DNA from 4 places in the Thalassolituus hydrocarboniclasticus genome. Region 3 is predicted to be linked to each of the others. Evidence: predicted binding sites of a transcription regulator. Region 3 holds the regulator's gene; each other region holds the start of a gene.
The links. The regulator sigma-54, encoded in region 3, starts transcription at its own class of promoters, with help from an activator protein. The targets are predictions, from matches to a motif close to TGGCACNNNNNTTGCTNT.
Positions count from the first base shown of each region.

Region 1: a site for sigma-54 is predicted at 1,585-1,602, ahead of flgJ (flagellar assembly peptidoglycan hydrolase FlgJ). Genes of this name have one in related genera too.
Region 2: a site for sigma-54 is predicted at 2,105-2,122, ahead of flgF (flagellar basal-body rod protein FlgF). Genes of this name have one in related genera too.
Region 4: a site for sigma-54 is predicted at 3,627-3,644, ahead of HUF19_RS00755 (TorF family putative porin). Genes of this name have one in related genera too.

Region 1 is NZ_CP054475.1:2,891,583-2,897,230, reverse strand. It holds gene HUF19_RS12965 (flagellar basal body P-ring protein FlgI) at 1-693, shown strand, start outside; gene HUF19_RS12960 (hypothetical protein) at 987-1,286, shown strand; gene flgJ (flagellar assembly peptidoglycan hydrolase FlgJ) at 1,625-2,689, shown strand; gene flgK (flagellar hook-associated protein FlgK) at 2,682-5,648, shown strand, end outside.
Region 2 is NZ_CP054475.1:2,897,871-2,903,518, forward strand. It holds gene flgH (flagellar basal body L-ring protein FlgH) at 1-484, opposite strand, end outside; gene flgG (flagellar basal-body rod protein FlgG) at 495-1,280, opposite strand; gene flgF (flagellar basal-body rod protein FlgF) at 1,294-2,040, opposite strand; gene HUF19_RS12985 (flagellar hook-basal body complex protein) at 2,245-5,648, opposite strand, start outside.
Region 3 is NZ_CP054475.1:625,187-630,834, reverse strand. It holds gene HUF19_RS02665 (KpsF/GutQ family sugar-phosphate isomerase) at 1-517, shown strand, start outside; gene lptC (LPS export ABC transporter periplasmic protein LptC) at 517-1,080, shown strand; gene lptA (lipopolysaccharide transport periplasmic protein LptA) at 1,067-1,645, shown strand; gene lptB (LPS export ABC transporter ATP-binding protein) at 1,648-2,373, shown strand; gene HUF19_RS02645 (RNA polymerase factor sigma-54) at 2,502-4,001, shown strand; gene hpf (ribosome hibernation-promoting factor, HPF/YfiA family) at 4,032-4,334, shown strand; gene ptsN (PTS IIA-like nitrogen regulatory protein PtsN) at 4,338-4,802, shown strand; gene rapZ (RNase adapter RapZ) at 4,836-5,648, shown strand, end outside.
Region 4 is NZ_CP054475.1:163,949-169,596, forward strand. It holds gene urtB (urea ABC transporter permease subunit UrtB) at 1-289, shown strand, start outside; gene urtC (urea ABC transporter permease subunit UrtC) at 301-1,530, shown strand; gene urtD (urea ABC transporter ATP-binding protein UrtD) at 1,527-2,306, shown strand; gene urtE (urea ABC transporter ATP-binding subunit UrtE) at 2,328-3,026, shown strand; gene HUF19_RS00750 (accessory factor UbiK family protein) at 3,094-3,342, opposite strand; gene HUF19_RS00755 (TorF family putative porin) at 3,735-4,487, shown strand; gene glnK (P-II family nitrogen regulator) at 4,566-4,904, shown strand; gene HUF19_RS00765 (ammonium transporter) at 4,950-5,648, shown strand, end outside.

The sequences.
Region 1 (5,648 bases), 1.8 Mb from region 3:
GCTCAGGGGAATCTGGTGGTGGGTGGTTTTGGCGCTGAAGGTAACGATGGTTCAAAAATTACCGTAAATGTACCCAGTGTTGGCCGTATTCCTAACGGTGCTTCTGTGGAGCAAACTGTACCCAGCAATTTTTCCCGTGGCGACAGCCTTATTTTTAACCTCGATCAGCCGGACTTTACTACCGCACGGGCTATGGTTGAACGCATTAATAACTTACTCGGACCAGGCACCGCTGAAGCACTGGATGCAACCTCAATCCGTGTCAGTGCGCCGCGCGATACCAGTCAGCGCGTCAGTTATTTATCCATTATTGAAAATCTGGAAATTGAAACCGGTAAAGAGCGGGCCAAGGTTATTATTAATTCCCGCACCGGTACTATTGTTATCGGCCAGAATGTGATGATTGAGCCGGTGGCGGTTACCCACGGCAGCCTGGTGGTAACCATTACCGAAGATTTTCAGGTTGCTCAGCCCAATGCCCTCGCCGATGGCGAAACCGTGGTGGTGCCGCAGACCAATATTAATATCGACAACGGTGGTGATAGCCGTATGTTTAAATTTGGTCCCGGTGTATCCCTCGACAGTATTGTGAAAGCCGTGAATGAAGTAGGGGCTGCGCCCGGTGATTTAATGGCTATTCTTGAAGCAATGAAGCAGGCCGGTGCGTTAAAGGCTGAATTGATTGTTATCTGATACTAGGGCCTGTTAACACTAAGTGAATCGGGCCTGCTGAGAGCCAGTTTTTCTCAGAACAAGGAGAGAGGAGTGATATTAGCGGGCTAAATGAATGACGAACGACGACGTTAATGGGGAAAACTGGCCTCAGCCCGAAGGGTTATGGCTAAAAATCCCTCATCCTGCGTTGCTGTTCGTTTGCTTAACCCGTTAGGCAACACTCTCAGCGCCTTGTCTGAGGAATTTTTGGCCGATAACAGACCTGTTTAATTAGTGTTAACAGGCCCTAATAAACATAAGAGAACACGAATATGAGTGCTGAATTGTTTGAGCAGGTAAAAAGCCTGTCTCTGGAGCTCCGTTCGCTGATTCGTCAGGGGGTTCGAGAGGGGGTCGATGAACGGATTCAGCGGCGTAATGAGTTATTACAGCAGTGGTTTTCCCAGATCAGTGAGCTGATTGATATGACCAACGAGCAGCAGTTATTTCTGGAAAATTTACTGCAGGAAGAACAGCTGCTGCTGGAAGATCTGCAGCAGGAGCAGAAAGGCATCGCCAGCCGCCAGAGCGGCAAGAAAAAGCTTTCCCAGTACCAACAGTTGCCACACTGAAGCATAGATCTGGCTCCCACGCTCTGCGTGCCAGCTTGTGCTGACATCGTTGTATTTTCACGCAGAGCTTATGCCTTTTAGTCTGTTCACATCTGGCTCCCACGCTCTGCGTGGTAGCTTTGCTGACATCGTTGTATTTTCACGCAGAGCTTACGCCTTTTAGTCTGTTCACATCTGGCTCCCACGCTCTGCGTGGTAGCTTTGCTGATATCGTTGTATTTCCATGCAGAGCTTACGCTTTTTCCCACCAATAAAATCGCTGATGCGGAAATACACCGCGAACTCCCACTGGTAATAGTGGCAAGCATCTTGCAGTTTCCCTGACAAAGGAGATTGCCATGATCCAGACACAACCACAGAGCGCCCATATTTATACCGACCTGAATGCTATTCAGGATATCCGTACACTGGGTAAAGACGATAAAAACGCCGCGCTGATGGAAGTTGCCAAGCAGTTTGAATCGATGTTTCTGAACATGATGATGTCGTCTATGCGTGACGCCAATAAAGTGTTCGAAGAAGACTCGATGTTCAATTCTCCGGAAACCGATTTCTACCGCAAAATGTATGATGATCAGATGGCGCTGTCGCTCTCCGGCCAGCAGGGCATGGGGCTTTCGCAGGTTATCTATCGTCAGCTGATGACCAATTACGGTGACAACAAAAATGACGCCCAGCAGCTGGATCAGGGTAAGTTATTTGATCGTCGCGCCCGCTCTCCGTTATCGATGGTTGCTCCTTCTCATGTTACGGCGCTCAACGCAACGATGGATGCCGTTGATGCTGAATTGCATCAGCTTCGCCCTCGGGCTCAGTCTGCGGTTACCGGCAGTTCAGATTCAGTTGCTGCGGCAGCCAGCGGCAGCGGTAATAAAGGGCAACAGTTTGCCACTCCGGCAGAGTTCGTTGCCGCTCTTTATCCGCTGGCCGAAAAAGTCGGCGCTGAACTGGGTGTTGAGCCAAAAGCCATCGTTGCTCAGGCCGCACTGGAAACCGGTTGGGGAAAATACATGATCAGTGATGATCAGGGTCGTAACAGTTTTAATTTCTTTGGTATTAAAGCGGACAGCCGCTGGCAGGGTGAGCGTGTGGATGTGATTACCCATGAATACCGCGACGGCCTGGCCGTAAAAGAGCGGGCACCATTTCGTTCTTATTCGTCGATGGAAGAAGGCGTTCGTGATTATGCCAACTTCCTGCAGGGTGCTGAACGTTATCAGCAGGCTATCGGTCAGAACCTGGGCGCCGGGCATTATGGCTATGCCCTGCAGCAGGCCGGTTATGCCACCGATCCACAATACGGAGCGAAAATTCAGCGTATATCACAAAGCAGCACACTGAATTCCGCTCTCGAACAACTGCGTGCCGACGCAGCACTGAGCGGAGGCCGCAACGATGGCTAGTATTCTTGAAATTGGTATTTCCGGTCTGCGCGCCAGTCAGACGGCATTGACCATCACCGGCCATAATATTACCAATGCCGGCACAGAGGGCTACAGCCGCCAGGTGATCGGCCAGAGTGCCGTCAGTCCGCAGAATAAAGGCGGTGTCTGGGTCGGTTCAGGCGTTAATGTCGATACGGTTAACCGTGTTTATGATCAGTTTCTGACTGAGCAACTCTGGCGTGATACCTCGACCTTTAATGGCTTTGATACGCTGGCTTTAAACGCAGAACAGATCGACAGCTTACTTGCAGATTCCGGCACCGGTGTGCAGCCGGGGCTGGAGCGTATGTTTTCTGCCCTGCAGGCCGTGGTGGATGATCCGTCGTCGTTGCCGGGGCGTGCGGTTCTGGTATCGGAGAGTAATGGTCTGGTTGATCGTTTTACTTCTATCAGTGATCGTCTGTACGCGCAGAACGAAATTATTAATGGTCAGATGGAAGTGATGGTCGGGCAGATTACTACCATCGCCGAAGGCATTGCAGAGCTGAATGAGCAGATTCAGTTTGCCACCGCATCGGCCAATGGTATCGAACCCAGCGATTTACTGGATGCCCGTGACAAACTGGTTAAGGATCTGTCCGAGCTGGTTAAGGTCAACGTAGTTGAGCAGGACGATTCGGTCTGGAACGTCTTTATCGGTAATGGTCAGGCGCTGGTTATTGGTAATGATTACAACGAAGTATTTACCGATGCCGGTGGTTCTGATCCGTCACGTTCAGATCTGTATTTCCGCAAAGGTGATGTTATTCAGAATGTCACTGACGAGATTGTTGGTGGTCAGCTGGGCGGAACACTCGAATTCCGTAATGAAGTTCTGGATCCGGTACTGAATGGTCTCGGTCGTCTGGCTCTGGTGATTAATCAGACCTTTAATGAACAGCATAAGCTGGGCATCGATTACGACGGTAAAATGGGTGAAAACTTTTTTACCGATATAAATACGCCGGAAAAAACCTATAACCGCGTGTTGGGTGATAGTCAGAATGCCCGGCCCAATGATCGTCTGCTCAGTGTGCATATTAAAGATGCCGGAGCGTTAACCATCAGTGAATATCAGGTGGAATTTCCCGGCCCTGATGATTACACCTACCGCATTAAACGCCTGGATGACGATAAAATCGTCAGCAGCGGAGCACTGACGGGCAGTTTTCCGGATTCTGTAGAAGTCGATGGTTTTGAAATCCGTTTTGAAGACGGCAGCTTTCAGGCTGGCGATGATTTCCGCATTATGCCGACCCGTAACGAATCCAGCAAAATTAAGGTTAATATTACCCGCCCTGAACAGGTTGCGGTTGCGTCCCCTATCGTGACCGACTCGGCTATTGGTAATCGTGGTAATGCAGCCATTTCTCAGGGCGGAGTGTATGACATTAATACTCCGTATTTTTCCCGTGAAGGTGAGCTGACACCGCCACTGCTGATCCGGTTTACCTCACCGACAACTTACGATGTGCTGGATAACACCGACCCGGGTAAACCGATTCCGCTGTTCCCGCCATTAATGAATCAGACTTACGTACCGGGTATCAGCAACTCAATTCTGCCCGCCGATGAAGGCAAAACAGCCTTTACCAGCTTTGGTGGTTACCTGCCGGTTAATACAACCTATCAGGCGCCACCACCGGCGGCTAATATATTGCCTCAGAATGGCTTTTTCCCGGAGCGTATTGTTATAAGTCATACCGATCCGGTCAGTGGCAAAGTAACAACACAACCCACGCTGATTACCAAAGCGAATGCTTCTGCCAGAGAAATTGCCGAGCAATTAAGTAAGCGCGAGGGGATTGAAGCTCTGGCGCGGACAACGGTTGAGCTGAGTGATTTCAGCGGTGATGCGAATCCTTTTCAGCCGATGACGTTCAGTCTGAACGGAATTGTTCTGACCGATACCCTTGGCCCGAATCAGACCAAGTACGATGCCAGTTACCCGCAAGAAGTACCCGACCCGGTAACACCAGATTTTATTGCCGACCGTATTAACAGTAACCGTGATCTGCAGGACCTGGGTATTGTCGCGCGCAGTGATGGCAGCAAAGTGGTTATAACGGCACTGAATGGTGATGACGTCAATCTGGAGATATCCGGAGATAACGGCGATGGTTTCAGCGTCAGTAACGGCCAGGACATTATCTTGCGTGAAACCGGCGAAGCGCCATTTACGCCACTGACTGAGTACGATGGCTATGACTTCAGTGAGGGTGGTCCTTACACCTACGAATTTGATGTTCCGGGACAGGGCACCTTTAACATTGAACTGACAGACACCTATGCAACGGGTGTTGAAGTCGTCGATGCCATCCGTACCCAGCTGGAAAATGCCGGTTTTACCTTCTCCGGCAATCTGGATGTGGATATTGATGAGCGCGGCACCATCAGCTTTCAGCCGCGCCTGCCGATGAATGCTACCGGTGTTCATGGCTCATCGAAAATATCCATGGGTGGACAGATCAAAGTGATTGCCGATCCCGGTTACAGTCTGGATATCGAGCCGCCGGGTAATAATTTGTTCGCCGAGAATCCGGTGGGCGAACCAGTGCATTTTGGTTTCGATGTTGAAATCAGTGGTCTGGCACAAAGTGGTGACGAATTTACCGTTGGATTTAATACCGACGGAACTTCAGACAGCCGTAATGGTGTGGCTCTGGCTGCACTGCAGAATGAAGACACGGTGGCCGGAAATACCAGCTATTCGGAATCCTATTCCCGCTTGGTGGAAGAAATTGGTTCAGTTACCAGTCGAGCGCAGATTAACCGCGATTCCAGTGAAGTACTGTTACGGAATTCTGAGGGGGCAGTAACCAGTCTGTCCGGCGTGAACCTCGATGAAGAGGCCGCAGCCCTGATTAAGTACGAACTGGCTTATAACGCCAGTGCGCAGGTAATTCAGGTAGCACGCAGTATTTTTGATACCTTGATT
Region 2 (5,648 bases), 1.8 Mb from region 3:
TACGTAAAATACCGTTAGGCATAATTTCCGCGACCGAAACCGAAATCTGGCCACTCAGACTGTTAGAGCGGTCAGCTTCACCTTTGCCGTTAAATTTACGGTCAGCCGAGGTATCAGAATCCAGCCCCAGATTTTTCCAGCCGGGCACTGTACCCATCACACTGTTAGGCACAATGCTGTTACTGGAGGTTTTATCCGATTTGGTTTGCGCCGATTTTGATGACTGATACTGCTCATCAAAAATCACCGTAATAATATCGCCGACCCGACGCGCCTGCTGGTCGGTGTACAGGCCAAAACTGTAGCGCGCCTGAAATAAAGAACCATTGGCCATTGGTGGTGGCTGCAGACTTTCAGCCGAAACCGGCGCGTAATCCGGATCATCGGGGTACACTTCAGGCTCCAAAGGCACGGAAGTACAGGCCTGCAACAGGGAGAGCATCGCCAGCATCAGGGTTGTACGGGATAAAAACTGCGTATTCATAACAACCTCCTTACACGTTCTGCGTCAGGAACTGCAGCATCTGATCGGCGGCGGATACGACCTTCGAATTCATTTCGTAGGAACGCTGCACGGTAATCATTTTTACCAGCTCTTCCACCACTTCAACGTTAGAGTTTTCCAGTGCTCCCTGCTCTACCGTACCAAAGCCTTCTTCATTCGGTACGCCTACCTGCGGCGCGCCACTGGCGGCGGTTTCGTAAAACACATTACCGCCCACCGCCTGCAGGCCCGCCGGATTAATAAAATCGACGGTTTCAATCTGGCCCAGCTCCTGCGGCGTCGGATCACCAAACAGGGTGGCCTGCACGATACCGTCTTTACTGACCGTGAGCTGGTTGGTCTGCTCCGGAATGGTGATCTGCGGTTCCAGCGGATAACCGTTCACGTTCACCACCACCCCTTCATTGTTGATATGAAAGGTACCGTCACGGGTATAACCAATGGTGCCGTCCGGCATCGCGATCTGGAAAAAACCACGACCGTTAATCGCCATATCCAGCGGCTGATCAGTCAGCTGCAGGGAGCCGGTGGTGAAAATCTTTTGCGTACCGGCGGTACGTACACCGGTACCCAGCTGCAGGCCTGAAGGCAAACGGCTGTCGGCCGAGGAATTGGCGCCGGGCTGACGCTGAATCTGGTAGAGCAGATCCTCAAATACCGCGCGGTCTTTTTTAAAGCCGGTGGTGGATACGTTGGCCAGGTTGTTAGATACCGTGGTCAGTGCCAGGTCCTGTGCTTCCAGTCCGGTTTTACTTACCCAAAGTGCATTTAACATAGGTCAGCTCCTGTTACTGGTTAGCCAGAAGTTGTGTAGTGGCGGCGGTATTTTCATCCACCCGTTTCATCAGTTTTACCTGCATTTCGTACTGCCGGTTAAGGGCGATCAGGCTGGTCAGCTCTGTGACCGCATTAACATTGCTGCCTTCAACAAAACCATTCACCAGAGTGATATTCGGGTCGGCGACTGCTGGCGGTGTGGCCGGATCACGGAAACGGAACAGGCCATCTTCGCCTTTTTCCAGCGCCTGCAGATCCGGACGCACCAGCTTAAGCTGCACCGGTTCAGCGACCGCCGCCGGGTTTTCCCCCAAGGGCTGAATCGTCACGATACCGGCGCGACTGACTTCAATACTCTGAAACTCTGGCAGCACCACAGGCCCGCCATCGCCAATCAGCTGCAGACCGCTGCCATTTACCAGACGGCCATCGGCATCAACGCTCAGATCGCCGGCACGGGTATAAGCCTCCTGGCCATCCGGTCCCTGCACAGCAAACCAGCCATCACCTTCAATAGTCACGTCCATGCGGTTGCCGGTTTCGACCAGCGGACCCTGACGGAAATCACTGGCCGGACGTTCGGTCATGGCATAGGCACGGGTTGGAAAGTGATCGCCGAAAACCCCCATCGCCCGGCTCTGGGTGTAGTCCGAGCGGAAGCCTGTGGTACTGGCATTGGCCAGGTTGTTGGCGTGTGCGGCCTGCCCCAGCGTATTTTGCTTGGCACCTGACATGGCAATGTATAAAGCGCGGTCCATAGTTCTGCCTCTGTTCTTGCAGGTAAGGCGGAAAATCCACCTTACCGAATGAGTTACAGGAAACATTGCAGAGGACGTGCCAAAACCATAAAAACCATTATTTTCAATGACTTATGATTTATTGACGGTATCGGAGCGGAAAAAGCGTGGGAAAAACGGCAGCCTCTTCCGCCAGAGGGGAAGAGGCTTGCCGCCGGACAGTCATCAGATATTCAGAATGGTCTGAGTGACCTGGTCGGTGGTTTCAATGGTTTTGGCACTGGCCTGGAAGTTACGCTGGGCAATGATCAGACCGACCAGCTCTTCCGATAAATCCACGTTCGAATCCTCCAGAGCTGATGAACGGATCTGACCAAAAGAAGCGGTGCGTGGCGAGCCCACCGTCGGATCGCCCGACTCAAAAGACTCGGCCCAGGATGTATCCCCCAGTGGCGTCAGACCTTCCGGATTGCGGAAGTTGGCCAGCGCCACCTGCCCCAGCGTCTGTGCCTGACCGTTGGTGAAGCGGGCAAAGATAATCCCTTCCTGATCCACCTCAAGCCCGGTCAGACGGCCGGTGGTGTAACCGTTCTGGCTCACTTCGTTGACCGCAAAGGCGCTGCCGAACTGGGTAGAACCACTCAGGTCAATCTGGAAGTTGGAGTTGCCTGGCGGATCGGACAGCGGCAGACCACCTTCCAGTACGTTTACCGAACTCAGGGCGCCGGTCGGATTACCGTCGGCATCCTTCGGATCCCAGTTAGTAATGTAAATATCGCCGGTCGACAGCGGATCGAAGCTGCCGTCCTGATTAAAGAACAACTCAAAACGTGCCGGCGTTGGCTCCAGATTCTGCGGGAATGGCAGAGTCGGGTCCGGATCGCCGACATCAAAACCATCCACCTGAACATACATGGCCCACAGATTGGCCTCGTTCGGACGGCTCGGATCAACCGGTTCCTTAACGAAGTACTGGGTCATCACATGGGTATTACCCAGGCTGTCATAGATATTCATCGAGGTGGCGTGGTTGTAGGTGTCCTGATCTTTCGGATCAAAAGCATTCAGGGTGTAAGGGGTAAACTCATCCGGAGTCAGTGCCCCGAAAATACCGGATACCACCGGATCAGGCTGACTCAGGGTGTAGTTTTCATTCAGGATAAAGGTCACCACACCACCCACTGCCGCTGACAGATCAGCACTGGTACTGCCGCCCAGCACTACCGGCCCGGTGTTATCGGCGCCCTGCACCACCAGCGAGTCCGATACCACCGGACTGTCGATGCTCAGCTTAATATCGCGGCCGATTTCGTTGGTGATGACCAGATCACCGGCTGCGGTAATTTCGGCACTAAAGCCCGGCAAGGTGGTGCCACGATACGAGTTAATTTCGTCGGCAATATCTTCCAGTGAAGTAGAGGTTAATACCTGACCGTTCAGCGTCAGTGTCATATCGTTGCCAGGACTGTTGTAGCCCGACAGCGGAATGTTCATGGTGGTCAGCGCCGATGCAGTCACACCCGGCTGCTTGTTGAACAGCGCCACAATGGCATTGGCTTCACTGCGCTCAGGAATCAGGATTTCGGTTTCTTCACCGTCCGGATTGGTCAGCACAACGGTTTGTTCCGGGTACTCGTTATTCACCCCTTCAATACCGGTCGTCAGCAGGGTGCTGTCGGCCGGATTGGCCTGCAGCAGACCATACAGCTCAGCGGCGCTGATGTCCGGGCCGGAGGCGGTGATGTTGCTGATCGAGATAATCGAGGCTTCACCGGCTTCAGTGGCGCGCAGCTCCAGCTGATACTGTGGCGGCACCACGTTCGGTTCAATTTCTACCGCCGCCGCCTGCACACCGATATAGCCATCAGCATCCTGACTGTTCAGCTGGCGGTTAATGCTGGCCGCCAGTTGCTGTACCGAACGATATTCTTCGTCCAGCGTAATCAGCACAGAGCCGCTGCGGTTTTCGTTATCCGGCGCCGGTACTGTCAGGTTGATGCGGAAGCTGTTGGATTTATCCACCTCATCCTCACCGGTAACCACAAACAGGCTGTCAAAGCCCAGAGCAGCCACCGCCTGCGGCTCAGCTACCGTTGGTGTCACTGAGATACCTTCACCGGAACCAACATTGGTGTTGGTAAACACCAGCTGGCCACCCACCGCATCCACGGAGACCTTACCGGCGATACCGGCAGCACCGATGTAGATATCAATCTGCTGCTGAATCGCTACCGCCAGATCATCCAGCGACGCATAGTTAGCCGGCGGAATGGTGATATTGAACGGACCACCGCCATTACCCGTGGTACTGGTCACTTCCAGCTGGAATACGTTGTTTGCCTGCACCGGCTCAACGCCATTATCAAAACGGTTACCGGAAAGGAAACCGATGCTGTCGAGACTCAGACCTATGGAAGACACCGTGTTATTGGCAATCTGCAAATAGTCGCCCTGAGTGGCCGGCGCCTGCACCTGGAACTCGATACGGCCGGCATTGTTTACCGCCAGCACCTCTTCGTTACCTGCACCGGCCGTAGCGGTGATTTGCGTATTAATCTGTGCCACGGCATCGGCAATGCTCAGCGTGGCATAACCTGAACCCGGGGCTGCGCCCTGCCAGGCTGCCTGACTCAGGTTAATCTGATAGGTAGCTCCGGTTTCGGTAGCGATGGCAAAGGCCAGCACATTACCGCTACCGGCGCTGATATCCAGCGCACCATAGAGGTTACTCGCGGTCAGCTGGGCAAACTGGCCGGGATCGGAAGAGACAATACTCAGCGGAGGCGTTGCCGTAGTACGGGTGGTGGTTGAAGTACCCGGAATACTGCGGAAATCCGCAGTCAGTGCGCCTGCGCCAACAAACAACAATGACCCCTGAGTGCCGGCAGTTACCGCACCAGCCGCACCAAAGGCCGCCATACTGGCCGAGTTACTAAAGGCAAAGCTGGAACCGTCGGTCGCACTGTAACCGCCACGCTCAAATACCAGATTACCGGTACCATCGGTGGTCGCGGTCAGCTGCTGCGATCCCAGCACAGCATCAATTGACTGCTGGATTAATGTCAGGGCTTCTGCCTGAGTAGAACCGGCCGGAATCGCCTGCAGGGTGATCGTCTGCACACCATTACCATCGCCCAGATCGACATCAAAGGTTTCACCACCAACAGTACCGGCAGTGGCAACGTTGGCGACGGTATTACCACCACCCAGCGCACCATCAAAAGCTACCGCAGCAGGCGTGCCGCCAGTCGTCGGCTGACCGGCCGAATCCAGAATTGTCCGGGTCGAGTCAGCAATACCGGAATCGGCAGCACCAATCGCCAGACCGTTGGATACCAGCTGTAAGCCCTGCTCCTGCAATACCTTTTCACTGGCATTCAGGTTCAGAATGGCCGATGCCAGATTGGTCAGTCGTGGTGGCTGGTTGGCAACCTGGATTCGGATATCCCCCAGAACACCATTAACCACACCATTTTCATTCGCGGCATAACCCTGCAGGCGTGACCCATTATTGGCGACCACATAGCCGTCTTTATCGAGGGAAAAAATACCGGAACGGGTGTAAGACACGCTGCCGCGATCTTCCAGTACAAAGAAGCCATTGCCGTCGATAGCCATATCCAGCGCAC
Region 3 (5,648 bases):
CAATCTGGCACCAACCTCCTCCACTACCTGCGCTTTAGTCATGGGCGATGCACTGGCGGTTGCCCTGCTGGAAGCCCGCGGTTTCACCGCCGAAGACTTTGCCTTCTCTCATCCGGGTGGCTCCCTTGGCCGCCGCCTGCTGCTGAAAGTGGAAGACATCATGCACGGTGGCGAGCAGATTCCGGTGGTATCCCCTTCTGCCACGCTGTCTGAAGCCCTGCTGGTTGTGACCTCCAAAGGTCTGGGCATGACCACCGTACAGGACAACGGCAAGCTGGCCGGTATTTTCACCGATGGCGACCTGCGCCGCGCAATCGATCACGGCGTTGATATTCACACCGCCACCATGGCCGATGTGATGACTCCGGGTGGCAAAACCACCACACCCGGCACTCTGGCGGCGGAAGCACTGAAGCTGATGGAAGACAACAAGATCAACGCTCTGGTCGTAAAAGACGGTGACGCAACCGTCGGCGTCATCAATATGCACGACATGTTACGCGCGGGCGTGATCTGATGCGCAAGCGCTATCTGCTGCTGCTGCTGACCCTGTTTTTTGGTCTGGCCCTGCTGGCAGTGGATCGCTACACACTGGAGCAGGCTCCGGCCCTGAGTGAACTGCAGAATCACGAGCCGGATTACTACGGAGAAGGGCTGCATAACCGCCAGTACAACAGTGACGGTGAGTTGCAGCAAACCTTTGTCGCCGCCCGCTCCACCCATTATCCGCAAACCGGCAGCACACTGCTCAGCGAGCCGCTGCTGATGTCAGAAGACGACGATGGCCAGACCTGGCAGGTCAACGCCAACGAAGGTACGCTGCTCGATAACGAACATTCGCTGCGCCTGATTGGCGATGTAAAAATCCGGCCGCTCAATCCTGCTGATGCTGCTGACGACCTGCTGATCGAAACCAGCACGCTCACCTATCACAGCCGCCAGCAACTGGCCGAAACCGATCAGCCGGTAACCATTACCAGCGCACAGGCACGCATCAATGCAACCGGTATGACACTGGATATCGCGCGCCAGCGCATGGAATTCAAATCACAGGTGGATACCCGCTATGTTCCGCAATAATTACCACTTTCTGGCCGGCCTGCTGTTACTGTGCTGCACGTCGGTTACGAGCGCGTTACCCGATGACTGGCAGCAGGAAATGACCATTCTTTCTGACCACGCCGAGCTGGACCGTAAAGCCGGAGTGGTCATTTATCAGGGCAACGTCGTGCTTACTCAGGGAACGATGCGTATTGAATCGGAGCGCCTGCTGATTATCCGCTCCGGCAATGCGCTGGAAAAAGCCATTGCCGAAGGAACAGCGAAGCAACCCGCACGCTATCAGCAACAGATCAATCCCGGTAAACCACTGACCAAAGCCCACGGTCAGCGCATTGATTACTTTGCCCAGCTGCGGGAAATCACCATTCAGGGCAATGCCCGGCTGGAACAGGACGGCAACCTGTTCAGTGGTGAGCGCATTCTCTATGACATGACCAAAGAAACCGTCAGCGCCAGTGGCGGCACCAGCACCTCTGCCCAGGGCGGCAACGAAAACGACAAACAACGGATTAAAGTTGTGATTCAGCCACAGGCTCCGGCCGAACCGGCAACCGGCACTGACAGCAAGCCAGCACAGGAATAACCATGAAAACCCTGAAAGCCGAAAATCTGGCCAAAAGTTATAACGGCCGGGAGGTGGTGAAAGACGTATCCATGTCAGTGCAAAGCGGGCAAATCGTCGGCCTGCTGGGGCCCAACGGCGCCGGCAAAACCACCTGTTTCTACATGATTGTGAACCTGGTACAGGCCGACAAGGGCCGCATCAGAATTGACGACGAAGACATCAGCCATCTGCCGATGCACGGCCGGGCGCAGAAAGGCATCGGCTATCTGCCACAGGAAGCCTCCATTTTCCGCAAGCTGAGCGTAGCCGATAACATCCTCGCCATTCTCGAAACCCGCAAAGACCTCAACCGCGCACAGCGCCTGGAAAAGCTGGAAGAGCTGCTGAATGAGTTCCATATTCAGCATATCCGCAACAGCCTTGGCATGGCGCTGTCCGGTGGTGAAAGACGCCGGGTCGAGATTGCCCGCGCGCTGGCGGCTGAACCGTCCTTTATTCTGCTCGATGAACCCTTCGCCGGGGTTGACCCGATTTCTGTAGCTGACATCATGGACATCATCCGACAACTCAAGGCGCGTGGCATCGGCGTACTGATTACCGACCACAACGTACGGGAAACTCTGGCTATCTGTGAGAAAGCCTATATTGTCGGAGGGGGCCACATCATCGCCGAAGGCACCGCTGAACAGGTATTGGCCAGCGAGCAGGTGCGCAAGGTATATCTGGGCGAGGACTTCCGCCTGTGATGGCCTCTCAGGCAGCAGAGAAGCGCCTGATGATTCAGCGCAAAGGAAGATGCACAAAAGATTCCAAGGTTTACCGCTTGGCGTATAATGCACAGACTATGCCGATACTGAGTGATTACTGAACTTTTATGAAAGCGTCTCTTCAGTTAAAGATGGGTCAGCACCTGACCATGACCCCTCAGTTGCAACAAGCCATCCGCCTGCTTCAGCTGTCTACCCTCGACCTGCAGCAGGAGATTCAGGAAGCCCTCGATTCCAATCCGATGCTCGAAGTCGAAGAACACGAGCACGATGACCTGCCCGACCTGTCCCGCAACAGCGATCACGACACCAGCACCAGCCACGAAGTCAGCAGTCAGGACGACAGCCATAACGACACCCCAGAGCTGGACGAACAGTGGTCACAGGAACAGCTACCCGACGACCTGCCGGTCGACAGTCAGTGGGAAGACACCTACCAGACCACCGCCAGCGTTGCCTCCGGCAGCAGCAGTAATGCCATCGACGACGATTTCGACTACGACTCACGTCATGCCAGCACCGAAGATCTGCAGGACCATCTGCTGTGGCAGCTTAACCTGACTCCGATGTCGGACACCGACCGCGAAATTGCCCTGATGCTGATTGATGGCGTGGATGACGACGGCTACCTGCATACCACCGTTGAAGATATTCTGGAAAGCATGGACCCCGCACTGGACGTCGAAGAAGACGAAGTGATGGCCGTGCTGCACCGCCTGCAACAGTTTGATCCCGCAGGCGCGTTCGCCCGCGACCTACGTGAATGCCTGCTGCTGCAACTGCAGCAACTGCCGGCAGAGACCCCATGGCTGAACGAAGCCAAAATGGTTATCCGCGACTATATCGAGTTGCTGGGCAGCAAAGATTACCCAACGCTGATGCGCAAAACCAAGCTGCGCGAAGATGACCTCAAAGCAGTACTGCGCCTGATCAAAGAACTCAATCCCAAGCCGGGTGCCGGTATCAGTGCCGAGCAGGCCGAGTACGTAGTGCCCGACGTACTGGTACGCAACATCCGTGACGAATGGCGGGTTGAACTGAATCCGGAAATCGCCCCCAAGCTGCGAGTGAATGCTGACTACGCCTCACTGGTCCGCCGCTCCGATAACAGCACCGATAACGCTTTCCTGCGCGATCACCTGCAGGAAGCGCGCTGGTTTATCAAAAGCCTGCAAAGCCGCAATGAAACCCTGCTGAAAGTGGCCACCAAAATCGTCGAATATCAGATCGAATTCTTCGAACAGGGCGAGGAAGCGATGAAGCCGCTGGTTCTGCACGATATCGCCGAAGCCGTTGGTATGCATGAATCCACCATTTCCCGGGTAACCACCCAGAAATACATGCACACCCCGCGCGGTATCTTCGAGCTGAAGTACTTTTTCTCCAGCCATGTCAGCACCGATGGCGGTGGCGAATGTTCCTCTACCGCAATCCGTGCCATGATTAAAAAACTGATTGCCGAAGAAAATGCGCGCAAGCCGCTGAGCGACAACAAAATCGCCGCAGTGCTGGGCGAAAAAGGCATTCAGGTCGCACGGCGCACGGTGGCCAAATACCGTGAAGCCATGATGATTCCGCCTTCAAATGAACGTAAACAATTGATTTAAAAACAACAGCCAGCAACAAGGAGTCTGGACATGAAGATCAATATCAGCGGTCACCACGTTGACGTTACCGAATCTCTGCAAGTGTACGTAGACGAAAAAATGTCCAAGCTGGGACGCCACTTTGACAACATCACCAACGGCCAGGTAACCCTGACCGTTATTAAAGAGCGCATGATTGCTGAAGCCACCATTCACGTCAGTGGTGCTGACTTGCACGCCAGCGCCGAGCACGATGATATGTATGCGGCCATCGACCAGATGACAGACAAGCTCGACCGTCAGGTTCTGAAGCACAAAGAAAAACTGGTGGCGCGGCAACACGGACAAGGCTGATTAATGGACATTCGCATCGAGGATATCCTCACACCGGAACGCACCCTGATTGACGCACCGGTGTCCAGTAAGAAGAAATTACTGGAGTACCTGGCAGGTTTTATCGCTGAGCAACTCAGCGACAGCTCCGCCGACGATATTTACGAGCGATTACTCGGCCGGGAACGCCTTGGCAGCACCGGGATTGGCGAGGGTATCGCCATTCCCCACTGCCGCCTGAAGCAGTGCGACCAGGCCATGGGCGTACTGCTGCGTCTGGTGGAACCGGTGGATTACGACGCCATTGACCGTAAGCCGGTCGATCTGGTGTTTGCTCTGCTGGTTCCCGAAGAAGCCACTGAACAGCACCTGCAGGTGCTGGCCATGCTGGCACGCAACTTCAGCGAGCCGGCCTACCGCGAGGCACTGCGCAAAGCGCCGGATGCGCAACGGTTTTATCAGCGGGCACTGAGCGGACAACCGGGCTGACATCAGCCCAACGGCCAATGGAGGAGCACAGCAATGCGTTTAGTAGTGATCAGTGGCCGGTCCGGCTCGGGCAAGTCCAGTGCTCTCCACGTTCTGGAAGACCTTGGTTTCTACTGCATCGACAATCTGCCGGTCGCCCTGTTACCGGCTCTGGCCAGACAGACTGAAATTGAAGAAAAGCTGGCCAAAGTCGCGGTCAGCGTCGATGCCCGCAATCTGCCCCATGCCTTCGATAATATTCACGAAGTTCTGCATCAGTTACCCAGTGCAGAATACCAATTGGATGTGGTCTATCTCGACGCCAGCGAAGAAGTGCTGTTGCAGCGCTTCAGCTCTACCCGGCGTAAGCACCCACTGACCAGCAAAAGCACATCTCTGGCCGAAGCCATCGATAAAGAGCGCCTGCTGCTGGAACCCATCGCCAACCTTGCCGATCTGACACTGGATACCACCAACATGTCCGTGCATGAGCTGCGCAGCCTGATCAAACTGCGGGTGGCGGATAAAACCAGCAACGACATAGCCATCCTGTTCGAGTCATTCGGCTTCAAGCACGGCATCCCGATTGATGCCGATTATGTATTCGACGTGCGCAACCTGCCGAATCCATACTGGGACCCGGCACTGCGCGCTTTTACCGGACGCGACCCGGAAATCAGGAATTTCCTCGCTCAGGAACCGCAGGTCAGCCAGATGCAACAGGACATCAGTGGCTTTATTCAGCGCTGGCTGCCGGCCTTTGTCGATGCCAACCGCAGCTATATGACCATTGCCATCGGCTGCACCGGCGGGCAGCATCGCTCCGTTTACCTGGCAGAACAACTTAAGGCAGAATTCTGCCATCAT
Region 4 (5,648 bases), 460 kb from region 3:
GATTGCCGGTATTGCCGGTGTGGCGTTATCACAGCTGACTAACGTCGGTCCGAATCTGGGGCAGGCGTATATTATCGACTCCTTTATGGTGGTGGTATTTGGTGGCGTCGGCAATTTATGGGGCACGCTGGTCGGTGCTATGACGCTGGGTGTGGCCAATAAAATATTCGAACCATTAGCCGGTGCAGTTCTGGCAAAAATTATGGTACTGGTATTTATCATTCTGTTTATCCAGAAACGGCCGCGTGGATTATTCGCGCTGAAAGGCCGTGCTGTGGATAACGGTTAAGGGGCAGGGATATGACACAGACAAAACAATTTGGCCCGCTGACCCGTTTACTGATGAACGATGCCGCCGGTCGTAAACTACTGCTGGTGCTGGCCGTAATGGCGGTGTTTATTCCGCTCAGTAATCTGCTATTACCGGAAGGCTCATTCTTCCATGTTTCTACGTACACCATGACTCTGCTGGGCAAATACCTGTGTTATGCCCTGCTGGCGATTGCGGTGGATTTAATCTGGGGCTACTGCGGTATTTTAAGTCTGGGCCACGGTGCGTTTTTTGCGCTGGGTGGTTATGCCATGGGCATGTATCTGATGCGTCAGATTGGCGACCGCGGTGTGTACGGTAATCCGGAACTGCCTGACTTTATGGTGTTCCTTAACTGGACGGAGCTGCCATGGTACTGGCTTGGTTTTGACCAGTTCTGGTTTGCCATGCTGATGGTGCTGCTGGCGCCTGGCATTCTGGCGTTTGTGTTCGGTGCGCTGGCGTTCCGTTCGCGGGTAACCGGGGTGTATCTGTCGATTATTACCCAGGCGCTGACTTATGCCTTGTTGCTGGCCTTTTTCCGCAATGATATGGGCTTTGGTGGCAATAATGGTTTAACCGACTTTAAAGATATTCTCGGTTACAGCCTGCAGTCGGATAATACCCGTGCAGTGCTCTTTGTGGCCTCGGTGCTGGCGTTAATACTGGGTTATTTAATCAGCCGCTTTATTGTCACCTCAAAACTCGGAAGGGTGCTGGTGGCTATCCGTGATTCGGAATCCCGTGCACGTTTTCTCGGTTACCGGGTTGAGCATTACAAACTGTTTGTCTTTGTAGTGTCGTCAATGCTGGCGGGTGTGGCCGGAGCCTTATATGTGCCTCAGGTCGGCATTATTAACCCGGGTGAGTTTGCACCAATTAATTCCATTGAAATTATTATCTGGGTGGCTGTTGGTGGCCGCGGCACACTGTTTGGTGCGGTGATTGGTGCCATGCTGGTGAATTATGCCAAGACCTATTTCACCGGTGCCTTTGCTGAACTCTGGCTGTTTATGCTGGGTGGCTTGTTTGTGCTAACCACACTGTATCTGCCGAAAGGCGTGGTGGGCTTATGGGCACATCTGAAAGAAAAATATCAGCAGAAAAAACATCAGCGAGAAGCTGAAGACAATCCGCCGGCGTTGAATACTGAAACGCAAAGCAAGGCTGCACCTGAGCAGCAGGATAAACTGAACTTTGTGCAGGGAGAAAAAGTATGAGCCTGCAAACGCCAAAGCATATTGATAACCCGGCGGTGCTGTATATGGATGGTGTCAGCGTCAGCTTCGATGGTTTTAAAGCGCTGAATTCGTTATCCATGGTGATCGCTCCGGGTGAAATGCGCGCCATTATCGGCCCGAACGGCGCCGGTAAAACCACCATGATGGATGTGATTACCGGTAAAACCCGCCCTGATACCGGCACCATTATCTTTACCGATAATGCCAACAGTCAGCACGACCTGACCCGCTTTGATGAAGCGGATGTCGCCAATCTTGGTGTCGGCCGTAAATTTCAGAAACCCAGTGTGATTGAAAGCCTGACGGTGTTTGAGAATCTGGAAATGTCGCTGAAAGGCGGGCGCAGTATCTGGCAGGCGTTGCTGCATAAGCTGACCGCCGAAAAAGCACAGAAGCTGGATGATATTCTGGACATGATTGATCTGGCAGATAAACGCGAAGAACTGGCCGGTAATTTATCCCATGGCCAGAAGCAGTGGCTGGAAATCGGCATGCTGCTCGGACAGGAGCCACAGCTGTTGCTGATCGATGAACCGGCCGCCGGTATGACCGATGAAGAAACCATGAAGACCGCCGAACTGTTTAAGCGCCTAGCGCAGAAACATTCATTAATGGTAGTAGAACACGATATGGACTTTATCGAAGCGCTGGACTGCAAAGTGACTGTGCTGCATGAAGGTCATGTGCTGGCGGAAGGATCGCTGGCCACGGTGAAAGCTAACCCACAGGTGATCGAAGTCTATCTGGGACGCTGATCCGGTACGGAGGATGATGGGATGTTAAATGTAAACCAACTGGATGTTTCCTATGGTGCCAGCCAGGCGCTGTATAACGTCTGCATGAGTGCCGAGGTTGGCAAGGTCACCTGTGTGCTGGGTCGTAACGGTGTGGGTAAAACTACATTAATGAAAGCGCTGTCCGGGCATCTGTCTGCCGGTAAAGGGGGGATTCAGTGGCAGGGAAAATCGCTGAACGGTATAGCCCCTTTCGATCGCGCGCGTCAGGGCATTGCCTATGTACCACAAGGGCGCGATATTTTTGCTCAGCTGACGGTGGAAGAGAATCTGCAAACCGCATTTTCTGCATTGCCGAAAAGCCAGCGCCGTATTGACCCGGAAATCTATTCGTTATTTCCGGTGCTGCAGCAAATGCTGAAACGCCGCGGTGGCGATTTATCCGGCGGGCAACAGCAACAGCTGGCGATTGCCCGGGCGTTATTGCTTAAACCCAAACTGCTGATTCTGGATGAACCGACCGAAGGAATTCAGCCATCCATTATTAAAGACATCGGCAGTGTGATTAAGCTGCTGCGTGACCGTGGCGAAATGGCCATTGTGCTGGTTGAGCAGTATCTCGATTTTGCCGCCGAACTGGCGGATGAATTTATTATTCTGGAACGGGGGCGGGTGGTGGCAGCCGGCGCTGGCAGTGAGTTGGCCAGCTCGCAGCAGGCAAAAGAACTGCTGGCGATTTAGTGCGGATGCACCAGATGTACTAACAAAGAAAAGCCGGAGCATGCTCCGGCTTTTTTATGGGCTGCTACTACTGCGGCTGATTCTGTTGCTGCTCCAGCTGGCTGAGCTTGTTTTCCAGCTCTGCCAGTTTGGCCTGAGTACGGCGCAGCGCTTCGGCCTGTACCTCAAACTCTTCGCGGCTGATCAGATTGGCGCTGTTCAGCAGGCTCTGCAACTGGCTTTGCAGCATTAAGCGTACATCGGCTGACAGGCCGGCCAGTGGACTTTGTTGCAACAGTTGTTCTACACGGTTACGGATTTGTTCGCTGTTCATCATAGGGCTTCCTTATATTCCTGCAGGAGTTTATCACGCCCCATAACATGGCCCCAGCATCGGGCGTGACCAGAACTGCCGCCTTGCTTTTACTTTATGTCTATCCGGGCCTTTGCCCTGTTTTATTTCCCCTGATCCCTTTGTGCATCAATTTAGTGCCTATGCTGATTTTCAGGTGCACCAAAAGGGGCTGAAAAACAGCCCTGCGCACCGCCTTTGAACCACTATGAGAGCTTTTTAGTTGATGGTTGCTGCTAACTCCCTGAAAAACCGCATTTTTTAAAAGTTGGCACAGCCGCTGCTATAGGACATGTACAAGGTAAGTACAGAAAGAAAACGGTGCGTTCACCGATTTACTTAATAAAAGCTTTGAATAACTGATGAAGGAAAGAACCATGAAAAAACTGTCTCAAGCAATCGCTCTGGCTGGTGTTATGACTGCAGGTCTGGCCGCTGTTTCTACTGCGCAGGCTGAAGTTGAAGTTTCTGCATCGGCTTCTATTGCCAATATGTATCTGTGGCGCGGTCAGGATCTGAGCGCCTCCAGTGGTGTACCTGCTGTGTCCGGCGATCTGACCATCAGTACATCCGGTGCTTACGCCGGTGTATGGGCTTCCAGTGGTGACGCTGTACTGGGTCAGGAATACGATCTGTTTATTGGTTACGGCGCTGAAATGGGTGATTTCAGCTACGACGTAAGCCTGTGGACTTATGTTTATCCAAGCGCTGCAGAAACCTCTTATGTTGCAGGTGACGACCCGGATACCGATGATACCGTTGAAAGTGCTTATGCTGTAACAACAGCAGACCGTGGCAATACTTTTGATGCCTCTGACGCCATCGTAAGCCTGGGCTATAAAGGCGCTTCTTTTACTTACTACTACCCGATTTCAAGCAATCCGAATGACTACAGCTACATGACGCTGGGTTACGAAATGGATGCCTTGTCTGCCACTCTGGGTATGGCTGACAGCGATGACGATGCCAGCAAATACACTCACCTGGATCTGAGCTACGCCTATAACGACAACATTGCTTTCACTCTGAGCAAAGTGGTTTCTCAGGAAGCCGATCTGGATAAAGGCGAAGCCGGCGTGGATGAAGATCTGAAAGTGGTTGTTTCTTACAGCCTGCCTATCTCCATGTAAAAAGCATACAATGGCCCGTGCCCCCGCATGGGCCATTAACAACACTTAAACTCGTAGCGTTTAACAAAGGGGTTTTCTATGAAACTCATTACAGCTGTGGTTAAGCCATTCAAACTCGACGATGTGCGTGAAGCACTGTCAGAGATTGGCGTTCAGGGCATCACAGTGACCGAAGTAAAAGGTTTCGGCCGTCAGAAAGGTCACACTGAATTGTATCGTGGTGCTGAATATGTGGTGGATTTTCTGCCTAAGGTAAAAATTGACGTAGCGGTAGCTGACGACCTGACTGAAAAAGTCATCGAAGCCATTACCAAAGCGGCGAACACCGGCAAGATTGGCGACGGAAAAATCTTCGTTACCAACCTGGAACAAGTCATTCGTATCCGTACCGGTGAAACCGGCGCAGACGCGATCTGATCCTTCCTCATTAAATGAATCAGAGCCTTATGCGGGGGGCTTAGAATGGAAAATAATATTTTCGAACTCCAGTACGCGTTGGATACCTTTTATTTCCTGGTATGCGGTGCGTTAGTAATGTGGATGGCGGCAGGTTTCGCCATGCTGGAAGCGGGTCTGGTCCGCTCTAAAAATACCACTGAAATTCTGACTAAAAACGTCGCGCTGTTTGCGATTGCCTGCACCATGTACCTGGTGTGCGGTTATCAGATTATGTACGGCGGCGGTTACTTCCTGTCTGGTATCACCGAAGTGGATTCTGCTGCAGTACTGGCTGATTTCGCGGCGCGTGAAGATGGCTTCCAGGGTGGTTCTATCTACTCCGGCGCTTCAGACTTCTTCTTCCAGGTTGTGTTCGTAGCGACTGCAATGTCCATCGTATCCGGTGCTGTTGCTGAGCGTATGAAACTGTGGGCTTTCCTGGCTTTCGCGGTAGTGATGACTGCGGTTATTTACCCGATGGAAGGCGCGTGGACCTGGGGTGGTGCTTCTGTATTCGGTATGTACAGCCTGGCTGATGACTTTGGTTTCAAAGACTTCGCAGGTTCCGGCATCGTACACATGGCAGGTGCTGCTGCAGCGCTGGCTGGTGTGATCCTGCTGGGTGCCCGTAAAGGTAAGTACGGTCCTAATGGTGAAATCCGTGCGATCCCTGGCGCTAACCTGCCACTGGCTACTCTGGGTACTTTCATCCTGTGGATGGGC